DNA from 2 places in the Pseudomonas sp. HC1(2025) genome. Region 2 is predicted to be linked to the other one. Evidence: predicted binding sites of a transcription regulator. Region 2 holds the regulator's gene; the other holds the start of a gene.
The links. The regulator FliA, encoded in region 2, starts transcription of late flagellar genes. The targets are predictions, from matches to a motif close to CTAAAGTTTNNNNNNNNNNNGCCGNTAA.
Positions count from the first base shown of each region.

Region 1 (7,489 bases), 2.3 Mb from region 2:
CTGGTAATCGCGCACTTTGGGGTGCAGGTCGAAGTCGAGGCCCTGGAAGGCGAACTGGCCGGCGCAGTGTTCCGCTGCCACCTGCGCGCCAACCTGCCGGCGCTGGTCACTGGCGACAAAGTGGTATGGCGTGCCGGCAACCAGGGTATCGGGGTGATCGTCGCGCAACTGCCGCGCACCACCGAACTGCGTCGCCCCGACAGCCGTGGCCAACTCAAGCCGGTGGCGGCCAACGTCGACATGATTGTCATCGTCTTCGCCCCGCTGCCCGAGCCCCACGCCAACCTGATCGACCGCTACCTGGTGGCGGCCGAACACGCCGGCATCCGCCCGCTGTTGCTGCTGAACAAATTCGACCTGATCGACGAACAGAACGCCCCGGCGCTCAATACATTGCTCGCGGTGTATCGGCAGCTGGGCTACCCGGTGCTGGAAGTCTCGGCGCACCATGGCAACGGCATGGAACAGCTGCAACAACAGTTGGACGGGCGCATCAGCGTGTTCGTCGGCCAGTCGGGCGTGGGCAAGTCGTCTTTGGTCAACAGCCTGCTGCCGGAAGTCGAGACCCGCGTCGGCCCGCTGTCGGAACTGTCCGGCCAGGGCACGCACACCACCACCACCGCGCGTCTGTTCCACTTCCCGGGCGGTGGCGAGTTGATCGACTCCCCCGGCATCCGTGAGTTCGGCCTGGGCCACGTCAGCCGTGCTGATGTCGAAGCGGGTTTCATCGAGTTCAACGACCTGATCGGCACTTGTCGCTTTCGCGACTGCAAGCACGACCGCGAGCCAGGCTGCGCCTTGCTCAAGGCCCTGGAAGACGGGCGCGTGCAGCAACAACGGATGAACAGCTATCGCTCGATCATCGCCAGCTTGCCGGAAAGCAGCTATTAAGTCGTAGGTACGCGCTTGTGTGGGAGCGGGCTTGCCCGCGATGCAGATAACTCGGTGCAACTGATGCACCGAGGTGATGCTATCGCGAGCAAGCTCGCTCCCACCTAAGCCGCATCAGCTACCGGCCGGGGCTTCTCCGGGAGCCTTCACCCCACCCTCATCAAACAAATTCAGCTTCTGGCGCAGCTCATGGGCCGGCAACGGCTGCTGCTCGGGTGGCAGGGCGTTCGGGTCCACCGGGACTTCACCCGGAGCGCCCTCGCCCTGGGTCGGCACTGGCGGTGGAGTGCCCTGCTCGCCTTCGATGGCGCGCTGGGCTTTTTTGGTCAGCACCACGATGTCGATGCGCCGGTTGATCGGGTTGAATGGGTCCTGGGTATCAAACAACTGCGATGAAGCAAAGCCCACCACGCGCGCCACCTGGGTGTCTGGGTAACTGCCAGCCACCAGGGCGCGGCGGGCGGCATTGGCGCGGTTGGCGGACAGTTCCCAGTTACCGAAATCGCCCAGGCCCGAATACGGCTTGGCATCGGTATGGCCGCTGACGCTGATCTTGTTCGGCACCGCCTTGATGGTGTCGGCCATGGCCAGCAAGATGTCTTCGAAGTAGGGCTTGAGACGCGCACTGCCAGAGTCGAACATCGGTCGATTGGCGTCATCCATGATCTGGATACGCAGGCCGTCCGGGGTGATCTCGAAGTGGATCTGATCCTTGAATTTTTGCAGTTGCGGGTTCTCGTCGACCTTGTTCTGCAGCTCTTGCAGCAACAACTCCAGGCGCTCCTGCTCGACCTGTTCGGCCATGCTCTCGACGGTCTGGCGTTCGATCGGGATGTTTTTCTGGGGCGCTTCGGTCTGGACTTCCGGGTTGATGGTGCGCTCGGGAGCCAATTCTGGCGAACCACCCAGGTCGATCACAAACGGCGTGCCACTCTCGGAGAAGCCGATGGGATCCTTGAAATAACCGGCGATGGCGATCTTCTGTTCCGGCGTCGCAGTGGACATCAGCCACAGCACCAGGAAGAACGCCATCATCGCCGTCGCAAAGTCGGCGAAGGCGATTTTCCAGGCGCCGCCGTGGTGCCCGGCAGCGAAGCGCTTGACGCGCTTGATGATGATTGGCTGGTTGTTTTCCATGGCTTAGCGACCGCGAACTGCTTGTTCCAGCTCGGCAAAGCTCGGGCGGTGCTTCGGATACAGCACCTTGCGCCCGAATTCCACGGCCAGGGACGGCGGCATACCGGAAGCCGAAGCCACCAGCGACGCCTTGATCGCTTCGTAGATATTCAGCTCTTCCTTGGCATCGTGGGCCAGGGAGGTGGCCAGCGGGCCAAAGAAACCATAGGCCGCGAGAATACCGAAGAAGGTCCCCACCAGCGCCGCGCCTACGTGCATACCGATGGCCGCCTGGTCGCCCTCGCCCAGGGACGCCATGGTCACCACGATACCCAGTACCGCCGCGACAATACCGAAACCGGGCATGCCGTCGGCGATGCCGGTCACGGCGTGGGACGGGTGCTCCAGCTCTTCTTTCAAGCTGAACAGCTCCATGTCGAACAGGCCTTCCAGCTCGTGCGGGGCCATGTTGCCGGAGGACATGATGCGCAGGTAGTCGCAGATGTAGGCGGTCATGCGCTCATCCTTGAGCACGGCCGGGTACTTGGCGAAAATCGGGCTCGCTGCAGCGTCCTCGATATCTGCCTCAATGGCCATCATGCCTTCGCGGCGGCTCTTGTTGAGGATCTCGTAGACCAGGCCCAGCACTTCCAGATAGAACGTGTGGGAAAAGCGCGAGCTGAACATGCCCAGCGACTTTTTGACCACGTGCATGGTCATGTAGCCTGGGTTAGCCTGCAGGAAAGCGCCAAACGCCGCACCGCCGATGATCAGCACTTCGAAGGGCTGGATCAGCGCAGCAATTTTACCGTGGGACAGAACGTATCCGCCGAGCACGCTTGCGATGACGACGATGATGCCGATAATTTTAGCCATAGGGGATGAGTACTTGCGCCGTCGGGTTCATGGACATATTCGGAAGATCTAAAAACTCTTCTTCTACTTATCGGCAAAACTGCGCCAGACTATAGCCCGTTAAGGCGAAAAGCCAGTTCGGCCCACTCCGGGCGTGTTGACCGCAAGTGATGATCGCGCCCCAATCATGGCAAACGAAACGACAGTCCCAACTGCAAAACCCAACTCCCTGGCTGGCTGGATCAAGCGTCTGGACGAGGTGCACCTGCCCGTCCCGCAAGCGAGCCACGTTGCGGTGTGCAAGGCCATCGGCGACAGCCGCCGTTCGTTGCGAGATATTGCGGAGCTGATGCAAGACAGCCCGGCGCTAGTCCTGAGCGTTATGCGCGAAGCCAACAACCAGGCCCACGGCAGCCTGGCAGAGCCTGCAGAAAACCTTGAAGTGGCGATCAACCGCCTCGGCCTCAAGCGCACCGAAGAACTGCTCGTGCGCCTGCCGTCGGTGCCGCTCAATGAAATCCCCGTGGCCCTGCGTCAACTGCAACTGATCAGCCAGCACGCCTCGCAACAAGCCAATGGCCTGTTCGCCAGCCGCCTGGCGCGCCTGTGGCAGGACATTCATTGGGGCAGCCTGCTGTTTCTCTCGCCGCTGTGGCCGATGGCCGTGGCCTACCCAAAGCTTTTGGAAGAATGGGAACTGCGGGTGATCCACAAGGGCCAATCGGCACGCAAGGTCGAGCAGGAACTGTTCGGCGTGCGCCTGCTGGAACTGTGCCTGGGGCTGACCGAGGCCTGGCGCTTGCCGATCTGGGTGTCCCAGGGCTACCAACTGCTGCTCAAGGAACAACGCTTGCTGGTCAAGGCCCTGCACATCGCCCGCGATGAAGCGCCCTTGAGCCAGCAGCAAAAACTCGATGACGACCCAGCGCTGCGGCGCTGGCTGAACCAGCCGGCCAACACCGTGCTGCTGGCCAATGGCATGGCGCTGGCAGCGCAGGAGTCCTGGACCTGCCCGCACACCCAGCGCTGGCAGTACCTCACCGCACTGTACCTGCAACAACCGCTGGCCGATGTGCAGCAACAGGTGCACCAGCAGGCAGCCATCAGCGCCCGCCATACCTTGACCGCCGGTCTCTGGCACCCAGCGTTGGCACTGATCTGGCCGTGGCATGTGCAGCGGATGCATCGCGGCCTGCTGCCAGCACCGCCGCCCACCGCCGAATCCCTGGCGGTCTGGCGCAAGCGCTGCAGCGAACTGTTGGTGGAGCCCAGCCGCTTCGCCAACGCCATGCACCTGACCACCTGTGCCAAGGAGGCCCTGGTGGCCAGTGGCATGCAGCGCGTCATGTTGCTGATGGCCGACAAGGCCTTGACCACGCTGCGCGTGCATCAGGTCGATGGCCTGCCCAAGGACGCCGCCAACCTGAGCCTTGAAACCGCACAAAGCACGCTGCTGCAACGCCTGCTGGAGAAGTCTGCGCAGGTGCGCCTTAACCCGGACAATCACGCGCAATTCGCGGCACTGCTGCCGGCCTCATTGCGTCGCCTGTTTGTCGGCGAGCACCTGCTGTTGCGCTCCCTGAGCTGTAACGGCCGGGTGGTGATGCTGATGGTGGCCGACCAGGGTGGCGGGCCGTTCTCCGAAACCACCGTGCAGGCCTTCGGTAAAACCGCCCAATGCATCGAGAAAGCCCTGCACTGCTTTACCAACCGCACCACCTGATGCTTGCGTTACAATCGCCCTCTTTTATCGCCCAACCTAGTGCCCGGGAGACCTCACATGCCTGACTTTTCTGGCTTGCCGCTGGTGATCGAGCCCAGCGACCTGCTTGGCCGCCTCGCCGCCGAGCCGTTGATTCTGGTGGACCTCACCAGCGCCGCCCGTTATGCCCAGGGGCATATCCCCGGCGCGCACTTTGTTGATCCCAAACGCACCCAACTGGGCCAGCCTCCGGCACCGGGGCTGCTGCCGGCCAAGGCCGACCTGGAGAAGCTGTTCGGCGAACTGGGCCACACTCCGGACGCCACCTACGTGGTGTACGACGACGAAGGCGGCGGCTGGGCCGGGCGCTTTATCTGGCTGCTCGACGTGATCGGCCACAAAAAGTATCACTACCTCGATGGCGGCCTGCTGGCGTGGCTGGATGAGCAGCACCCGGTGTCCACCGAGGCAACCGCCGCCGTGGGTGGGCCGGTCAGCCTGACCCTGCACGACGAGCCCACCGCCACCCGCGAATACCTGCAAAGCCGCCTCGGCGCTGCCGACCTGGGCATCTGGGATGCACGCGGGCCGCTGGAATACTCGGGAGAGAAAGTCCTCGCCGCCAAGGGCGGACATATTCCCGGCGCGGTCAACTTCGAATGGACGGCGGGCATGGACAAGGCGCGCAACCTGCGAATCCGCCGCGACATGCCGCAGATCCTCGAAGGCCTGGGCCTGAGCAAAGACAAAGAAATCATTACCCACTGCCAGACTCACCACCGTTCTGGCTTCACCTACCTGGTGGCCAAGGCGCTCGGTTATCCGCGAGTCAAAGGTTATGCCGGTTCCTGGGGCGAATGGGGCAACCACCCCGACACCCCCGTCGAGATTTAAGGTTTAAGGACAGTTCATGAAAAAGCGTTTGTTTATCCTCAGCCAGTACCTGCTACCCCACCACCTGCTATCGCGCCTGGCCGGCTGCATCGCCGAATGCCGTGTGCGCTGGTTCAAGAATGCCTTCACCACCTGGTTCGCCAAGCGCTACCAGGTGGATATGTCCCAGGCGCTGGTTGAAGACGTGACCGCCTACGAGCACTTCAACGCCTTCTTCACCCGCGCCCTGAAGGACGGCGCGCGCCCACTGGACCCAACCCCGGGCGCGGTGTTGAGCCCGGCAGACGGCGCCGTCAGCCAGCTCGGCCCGATCGAGCACGGTCGTGTGTTCCAGGCCAAGGGCCACAGTTTCAGCGTGCTGGAATTGCTCGGTGGCGACGCCGCCGTTGCCGCACCGTTCATGGGCGGCGACTTTGCCACCATCTACCTGTCGCCGAAGGACTACCACCGCGTGCACATGCCACTGGCCGGCACCCTGCGGGAAATGGTCTACGTGCCTGGCCGGATTTTCTCGGTCAACCAGACCACCGCCGAAAACGTGCCGGAACTGTTTGCGCGTAACGAGCGTGTTGTCTGCCTGTTCGATACCGAACGCGGCCCGATGGCCGTGGTATTGGTGGGCGCGATGATTGTCGCGTCGATTGAAACCGTATGGGCCGGGCTGGTGACGCCGCCCAAGCGCGAGCTGAAAACCGTGCGCTACGACGAAGCCGCCCGTGCACCGATCCACCTGGAAAAAGGTGCGGAACTGGGGCGCTTCAAGCTGGGTTCGACCGCTATCGTGCTGTTTGGGCCGGATCAGGTGCAGTGGGCTGAAGAACTGGTGGCGGGAACGCCGGTGCAGATGGGCCAGGGTATCGCGCTGCCAAAAGCCTGATGCAGCCTTCATTGTAGGAGCCGGCTTGCCGGCGATGACGGTGGTGAATCCAACACCGCTATCGCTGGCAAGCCAGCTCCTACATTTTGATCTCGGCTTACAGCTGCCCGTCGCGGTCGCGCAGGCCCAACAGATACAGCACACCGTCCAACCCCAACGTCGAAATCGCCTGCTTGGCCGACTGCTTGACCAGCGGCTTGGCACGGAACGCTACGCCCAACCCGGCGATAGCCAGCATCGGCAGGTCATTGGCGCCGTCGCCGACCGCAATGGTCTGCTCCAGACGTAAACCTTCCTTGTGTGCCAGCTCCCGTAGCAGATCAGCTTTGCGCTGCGCGTCGACAATCGGCTCGACCGCCACGCCCGTCACCTTGCCATCCACCACTTCCAGCTCGTTGGCGAACACATAGTCGATGCCCAGCTTGGCCTGCAATTGCTTGGCGAAGTAGGTAAAGCCGCCCGAAAGGATCGCTGTCTTGTAGCCCAGGCGCTTGAGTTCGGCGAACAGGGTTTCGGCACCTTCGGTCAAGCGCAGGGAGGCGCCGATAGAGTCGAGGACGCTGACGTCCAGGCCCTTGAGCAGCGCCAGGCGCTCCTTGAAGCTGGCGCGAAAGTCCAGCTCTCCCGCCATCGCGCGTTCAGTGATCTGGGAAACTTGCTCGCCAACGCCCGCAGCCTTGGCCAACTCGTCGATGACTTCGGCTTCGATCAGGGTCGAGTCCATGTCGAACACCGCCAGGCGGCGATTGCGACGGAACAGCGAGTCTTCCTGGAAGGCGATATCCACGTTCAGTTCCTGGGCGACGCTAAGGAACTCGGCGCGCAAGGCCTGTGGATCGGCCGGCTCACCGCGCACAGAGAACTCGATACAGCCCTTGCCCTGGTCCGCCGGCATGTCCAGCGGCATACGACCCGACAGACGGTCGATATGGTCGATGTTCAAGCCGTATTGCGCGGTGATCGAGCTGACCCGCTGCAACTGTTCGGCGGTGACCTTGCGCGTCAGCAGCGTGACGATGTGGCGTTTCTTGCCTTGGCCGGCCACCCAGTGCTGGTAATCCTCTTCGGATACCGGAGTGAACCGCACCTGCTGATCCAGCTTATAGGCCGTAAACAGGATGTCCTTGAGCACGGACGAAGCCTGCTCGGTATCT
Region 1 covers NZ_CP196017.1:553,632-561,120, reverse strand. Annotated here, with positions in the region: gene rsgA (small ribosomal subunit biogenesis GTPase RsgA) at 1-891, shown strand, start outside; gene motB (flagellar motor protein MotB) at 1,006-2,028, opposite strand; gene motA (flagellar motor stator protein MotA) at 2,032-2,883, opposite strand; gene ACSSVH_RS02340 (HDOD domain-containing protein) at 3,050-4,585, shown strand; gene ACSSVH_RS02335 (rhodanese-like domain-containing protein) at 4,643-5,458, shown strand; gene asd (archaetidylserine decarboxylase) at 5,475-6,335, shown strand; gene serB (phosphoserine phosphatase SerB) at 6,433-7,489, opposite strand, start outside.
Region 1: motA (flagellar motor stator protein MotA) is a predicted target of FliA. The motif match lies at 2,951-2,978, and genes of this name have one in related genera.

Region 2 (7,489 bases):
CAACCAGGGCGGCCAGTTGCTGGCGCGGATCAAGGGCGTGCGCAAGAAGCTGTCCCAGGACCTGGGCTTTTTGATGCCCACCGTACATATCCGCGACAACCTCGACCTGGCCCCCAGTGCCTACCGCCTGACGCTGATGGGCGTGACCCTGGCCGAAGCCGAGATCTACCCCGACCGCGAACTGGCGATCAACCCCGGCCAGGTCTTCGGCACCCTCAGCGGCATAACCGCCAAAGATCCGGCTTTTGGCCTGGACGCGGTGTGGATCGAAGTCAGCCAGCGCAGCCAGGCGCAGTCCCTGGGCTACACCGTGGTCGATGCCAGCACGGTGGTGGCGACCCACCTCAACCAGATTCTGTACAAGCACTCCCACGAGTTGATTGGCCACGAAGAAGTCCAGCAACTCATGCAATTGCTGGCCAAGGCCTCGCCAAAGCTGGCCGAAGAGCTGGTGCCGGGGGTGTTGTCGCTGTCGCAACTGCTCAAGGTGCTGCAAGCGCTGTTGGCCGAACAGGTGCCGGTGCGGGACATTCGCAGCATTGCCGAGGCTATCGCCAACAATGCCGCCAAGAGTCAAGATACTGCCGCGCTGGTGGCTGCGGTGCGCGTCGGTTTGTCGCGCGCCATCGTCCAAAGCATTGTAGGGCTTGACTCTGAGCTGCCTGTGATCACCTTGGAACCAAGGTTGGAACAAATATTGCTCAATAGTATCCAGAAGGCAGGGCAGGGCCAGGAAGAGGGCGTCCTGCTGGAGCCAAGCATGGCTGAAAAGCTGCAGCGTTCGTTGATTGACGCCGCACAGCGCCAGGAAATGCAGGGCCAACCGGTGATTCTGCTGGTGGCAGGCCCCGTCCGGGCGATGTTGTCGCGGTTTGGACGCCTGGCAGTACCGAATTTGCACGTTTTGGCTTACCAGGAAATTCCTGACAATAAGCAAGTGACTATCGTCGCGACAGTAGGGCCCAACGGCTGAGGTAGTGGGTTATGCAAGTAAAGCGTTTTTTCGCCGCCGATATGCGTCAGGCCATGAAGCTGGTTCGTGATGAACTGGGCGCCGACGCGGCTATTATCGGTAACCGTCGCATTGCCGGCGGTGTCGAGCTGACGGCTGCCCTGGATTACAAACCCCAGGCCTTGGCGCCGCGCGTGCCGAACATGGAACTCGAAGACGAGTTGCGCAAGACCGCCTCGCGTATTGTCTCGGCCCAGGCCGAGCTGAGCATGCGTGGCGACAGCGATGCGACCACCAATCGCCAATTGTTTGCCGGCCTGCCGCTGACGGCGGCCGAACCACTCGTCGAACCGACTTTTGTCGAGCCGCCACGTCCCGCCGCGCCAGCACCGGCCGCTGCGGTTGACCAGCGCGTGTTCGACTCGATGCGTTTTGAGCTCAATGGCCTGCGTGAACTGCTGGAAGTGCAGTTGGGCTCGCTGGCCTGGAACCAGTTGCAAGGCAGCAAGCCGCAACAGGCCAACCTCTGGCGTCGCCTGCAACGCATCGGCCTGTCCGGCCCGTTGTCGCGCGACTTGCTGGAACTGACCACCGGCATAGAAGAGCCTCGCCAGGCCTGGCGCATGTTGCTGGCGCACCTGGCGCGGATGATCCAGACCCCGGAAATCGAACCCCTTGAAGAAGGTGGCGTGATTGCCATGGTCGGCCCTGCCGGCATGGGCAAGACCACCACCCTGGCCAAGCTGGCCGCCCGTTATGTCCTCAAGTACGGCGCCCATAACATTGCGCTGGTGAGCATGGACAGCTACCGCATCGGTGCCCAGGAACAGCTCAAGACCCTGGGCCGGATCCTCAATGTGCCGGTGACCCATGTCGACCCGGGCCAGTCCCTGGCCAACGCCCTCGACCCGCTGCTGCGCAAGCGCGTGGTGCTGATCGATACCGCTGGCCTGCAAGCCAGCGACCCGGCATTGCGCATGCAACTGGAAAGCCTGGCCGGGCGCGGGATCAAGTCGAAAAATTACCTGGTACTTGCAACAACCAGCCAGAAACAGGTTCTGACTGCTGCGTACCACAGCTACAAACGTTGTGGGCTGGCCGGTTGCATCCTGACTAAGCTGGATGAAACCGCAAGCCTGGGCGAAGTGTTGAGCCTTGCCATCAGCCATGAATTACCGGTCGCCTACCTGACCGACGGGCCGCGGATCCCGGATGACTTGCATCTGCCGCGCCGTCATCAGTTGGTCAGCCGCGCGGTCAGTGTGCAAATGCAGGACGAACCCAGTGAAGAGGCGATGGCGGATATGTTCGCCGACCTCTATCACAACCCAGCCAAGCGGGTCGGCTGAACGGCAACATGCAACACAGTGCAATGTACCTACATCGATGGTCTGCTACCGCGGCCACCCTATGTAGCCTGCGGCTAAGCAAGACAAGGTAAAGAAAGAACATGGGCAGCATGCATCCCGTACAGGTGATCGCGGTGACCGGCGGCAAAGGTGGCGTCGGGAAAACTAACGTGTCAGTGAATTTGTCCCTGGCCCTGGCAGAGCTTGGCCGCCGCGTCATGCTGCTGGATGCCGACCTGGGCCTGGCGAACGTTGACGTTCTGCTGGGACTGACGCCCAAACATACCCTGGCCGATGTCATTGAAGGCCGCTGTGAGCTGCGCGACGTGCTGTTGCAGGGGCCTGGGGGGATTCGTATCGTCCCGGCCGCCTCCGGCACCCAGAGCATGGTGCATCTGAGCCCGGCGCAGCACGCCGGCCTGATCCAGGCCTTCAGTGATATCGGCGACAACCTCGACGTGCTGGTGATCGACACTGCCGCCGGGATCGGCGAGTCCGTGGTCAGCTTCGTGCGCGCCGCGCAAGAAGTATTGCTGGTGGTCTGCGACGAACCCACCTCGATCACCGACGCCTACGCCCTGATCAAACTGCTCAACCGCGACTACGGCATGAACCGCTTCCGCGTGCTTGCCAACATGGCCCAGAGCCCGCAAGAAGGGCGCAACCTGTTCGCCAAGTTGACCAAGGTCACGGATCGCTTCCTCGATGTCGCCTTACAATACGTCGGCGCAGTTCCCTATGACGAGTGTGTGCGCAAGGCTGTGCAAAAGCAGCGTGCAGTCTATGAAGCGTTCCCTCGTTCGAAATGCGCGTTGGCGTTCAAGGCAATTGCTCAGAAGGTCGATACCTGGCCACTGCCCGCCAATCCCCGGGGGCATCTGGAGTTTTTCGTCGAGCGATTGGTGCATCAGACGAGTGCGGGACCGGTGCTATGACAGCCAGCGGCTACAACCTTTACAAAAAATCAGCGCGTGACAGCCAGGGCGAATTGATCGAGCGCTATGCGCCCCTGGTCAAGCGCATTGCCTACCACCTGCTGGCACGCCTGCCCGCCAGTGTCCAGGTCGAAGACCTGATCCAGGCGGGGATGATCGGCCTGCTCGAAGTGTCGACCAAGTACGACGCGAGCAAGGGTGCGAGTTTCGAGACGTATGCGGGTATCCGTATCCGTGGCGCGATGCTCGATGAAGTGCGTAAAGGTGATTGGGCGCCGCGTTCGGTCCACCGCAATACCCGGATGGTGAGTGACGCAATTCGCTCAATTGAAGCAAAAACCGGTCGAGACGCTAAAGATCACGAAGTTGCGGCCGAACTCCAATTGAGTCTCGACGATTACTACGGGATTTTGAACGATACCTTGGGCAGCCGCCTGTTCAGTTTCGACGACCTGCTGCAGGACGGCGAACATGAAGGGCTGCACGAGGATGGCGCGAGCGCTCACCAGGAGCCTTCACGCGACCTGGAAGATGAACGCTTCCAGGGCGCCCTGGCAGAGGCGATTGCCAATCTGCCGGAACGTGAGCGGCTGGTGTTGGCGCTGTACTACGACGAAGAGCTGAACCTCAAGGAAATCGGTGAGGTCCTGGGGGTCAGCGAATCGCGGGTCAGCCAGCTACATAGCCAATGCGCGGCCCGCTTGCGGGGGCGTTTGGGAGAGTGGCGAGCGCGCTGACAGGCAGTGTGGGGACAGTGCGAACGATAACCGCCACGGCGCAAGCCCGGCGGGAGCGGCCCGTGATGTGCCCCAGCAGTCCTTTTTGTGTAATGCCTGTTGAATGATATGGCGCGCCCAGGTGCTGGACGCGTTTAAGACTGCTTGGAGGTCGAATTGGACAAGAACATGAAAATCCTCATCGTTGATGACTTCTCAACGATGCGGCGGATCATAAAAAACCTGTTGCGTGACCTTGGGTTCACTAACACGGTCGAGGCGGATGACGGCATTACGGCGATTCCGATCCTCAACAGCGGGAGCATCGACTTTCTGGTAACCGACTGGAACATGCCTGGCATGACCGGTATCGATCTGCTGCGCCACGTGCGCGCTGATGAAAAGCTGCGCAGCCTGCCTGTGCTGATGGTGACCGCTGAAGCCAAGCGTGAACAGATCATCGAAGCCGCCCAGGCCGGGGTCAACGGCTACGTGGTCAAGCCATTCACTGCACTGGCCTTGAAAGAGAAGATTGAAAAAATCTTCGAACGCATCGGTCATTGATGCTGCCACGGGGGAGCTATGGAGCATAAAGAATCATCGCAGGCCGACTTTGAGTCGACCCTGAAAAAACATGCTCACCAACTCGTCGAAAGCCTGGAAAAAGGCCAGTTCGGCGACGCAGTGCAGTTGATCCATGAGCTCAACCAGACCCGCGACCGCGGCCTGTATCAGGAAGTGGGCAAGCTCACCCGTGAGTTGCACAGTGCGATCGTCAATTTCCAGATCGACCCGCACATGCCCCAGGCCGAGGAAATCTCGCAGATCACCGATGCCACCGAACGCCTGTCCTATGTGGTCAGGCTGACTGAGGCGGCAGCCAATCGCACCATGGACCTGGTGGAAAACGCCACGCCCCTGGTGAACGGCATGGCCAATGAGGCCAAGGCGTTGAGCGCTGACTGGGGTCGCTTCATGCGGCGCGAAGTGGGTGCTGAAGAATTTCGCGAGCTGGCGCGCCGGGTCGAGGGTTTCCTGTCACGCAGCGAGCAGGAAAACCGCACGGTTTCCAGCAACCTCAATGACATCCTGCTGGCCCAGGACTACCAGGACCTGACCGGCCAGGTGATCAAGCGCGTGACCCTGCTGGTCACCGAAGTGGAAAGCAACCTGCTCAAACTGGTGCTGATGGCCGGTCAGGTCGACCGTTTTGCCGGCATCGAACACGACCGCGAAGCGATCCTCTCGGAAAAAGATCCACAAAAACACCTCGCCAAGGGTGAAGGTCCGCAGATTCATGCCGATAAACGTGAAGACGTTATGTCAGGTCAAGATGACGTAGACGATTTGCTGTCCAGTTTAGGCTTCTAAGGAGCACGCAATATGAGCTTCGGCGCCGATGAAGAAATCCTTCAGGATTTCCTTGTAGAGGCCGGCGAAATTCTAGAGCAGTTGTCCGAGCAACTGGTCGAGCTGGAAAGCCGACCGGATGATGCGAACCTGCTCAATGCAATTTTTCGCGGTTTTCACACTGTAAAAGGGGGCGCCGGCTTCCTCCAGCTCCATGAGCTGGTGGAGTGCTGCCACATCGCCGAAAACGTGTTCGACATCCTGCGCAAGGGTGAGCGTCACGTTGATTCGGAATTGATGGACGTGATCCTCGAAGCCCTGGACGCGGTCAACGGCATGTTCAATGAAGTGCGCGAACGCGCACCGATTACGGCTGCCACCCCGGAACTGCTGGCCGCCCTGGCGCGCCTGGCAGAGCCTGCCGCTGTATCTGCCGCCCCGGTGGTTGAGGCGGCGCCTGAGCCGGTGGCTGAGCCCGACGTTACCGACAGCGAATTCGAACAACTGCTGGACTCCCTCAATGCCGTCAAGGCCGAGGCACAAGCACCGGCAGCGGCTGCGCCGGCCATGGTGCCGACCAGCGAAGACATCACCGACGCCGAGTTCGAGTCATTGCTCGACCAGTTGCACGGCAAGGGCCAGTTCGCCCCGGACGCCGTGGCAGCCACACCGGCGCCTGTGGAGCCGGCAGCGCCAGCGGCCAGCACCGACATTACCGACGACGAATTTGAAGCACTGCTGGATCAGTTGCACGGCAAAGGCTCGTTTGCCGCCGATGCCCTGCCGGCAGTCGCTGCGGCGGTTGCACCTGCCGCTGCCACGCCTGCTGCTGCGGCACCGGCGGCGGATGGCCTGATCACCGACCATGAATTTGAATCCCTGCTCGACGAATTGCACGGCAAGGGCAAGTTCTCCGAAGTAGCGCCTGGCGCCGCAGCCACCGCGACCGCCACCGCAGCGGTGGCCAAGCCGGCACCCGCTGCCGCCAAGGCTGCTGCACCGGCTGCGGCCCGTGCCGCCGCCCCGGCGCCAGCCCGCGCGCCGGCAGCTGCCGAGAAAGCCCCGGCCAGTGAAGCCGAAACCACCGTGCGGGTCGATACCGCGCGCCTGGACGACATCATGAACATGGTCGGCGAACTGGTGCTGGTGCGTAACCGCCTGGTGCGCCTGGGCCTGAACAGCGGCGACGAAGCCATGCAAAAGGCCGTGTCGAACCTCGACGTGGTCACTGCCGACCTGCAGACCGCGGTGATGAAGACGCGCATGCAGCCGATCAAGAAGGTTTTCGGGCGCTTCCCGCGCCTGGTCCGTGACTTGGCCCGGCAGTTGAAGAAAGAGATCGCCCTGGAACTGGTGGGCGAAGAAACCGACCTCGACAAAAACCTTGTCGAGGCCCTGGCCGACCCGCTGGTCCACTTGGTGCGCAACGCGGTCGACCACGGTGTGGAAACCCCCGAAGAGCGCGAAGCCAGCGGCAAGCCGCGCCTGGGCAAAGTGATCCTGGCCGCCGAACAGGAAGGCGACCATATCCTGCTGTCGATCACCGATGACGGCAAAGGCATGGACTCCAATATCCTGCGCGGTATCGCGGTCAAGCGCGGCGTCATGGACAAGGACGCCGCCGACCGCCTCACCGACACTGAGTGCTACAACCTGATTTTTGCCCCGGGCTTCTCGACCAAGACCGAGATTTCCGACGTGTCCGGCCGTGGCGTGGGCATGGACGTGGTGAAGACCAAGATCAGCCAGCTCAACGGCTCGATCAATATCTACTCGACCAAGGGCCAGGGCTCGAAGATCGTCATCAAGGTGCCGTTGACCCTGGCGATCATGCCGACCCTGATGGTGATGCTGGGCAACCAGGCGTTCGCCTTCCCGCTGGTCAACGTCAACGAAATCTTCCACCTCGACCTGTCGCGCACCAATGTGGTCGATGGTCAGGAAGTGGTGATTGTGCGGGACAAGGCCCTGCCGCTGTTCTACCTCAAGCGTTGGCTGGTGGCGTCCGCCGCTCATGAAGAGCAGCGCGAAGGCCACGTGGTGATCCTGTCCGTGGGCACCCAGCGTATCGGCTTTGTCGTCGATCAACTGGTTGGCCAGGAAGAAGTGGTCATCAAGCCATTGGGCAAGATGCTGCAAGGAACGCCAGGCATGTCGGGTGCGACCATTACCGGTGACGGTCGGATC
Region 2 covers NZ_CP196017.1:4,122,359-4,129,847, reverse strand. Annotated here, with positions in the region: gene flhA (flagellar biosynthesis protein FlhA) at 1-973, shown strand, start outside; gene flhF (flagellar biosynthesis GTPase FlhF) at 985-2,301, shown strand; gene fleN (flagellar synthesis regulator FleN) at 2,403-3,236, shown strand; gene fliA (RNA polymerase sigma factor FliA) at 3,233-3,973, shown strand; gene ACSSVH_RS18250 (chemotaxis response regulator CheY) at 4,142-4,516, shown strand; gene ACSSVH_RS18245 (protein phosphatase CheZ) at 4,535-5,323, shown strand; gene ACSSVH_RS18240 (chemotaxis protein CheA) at 5,336-7,489, shown strand, end outside.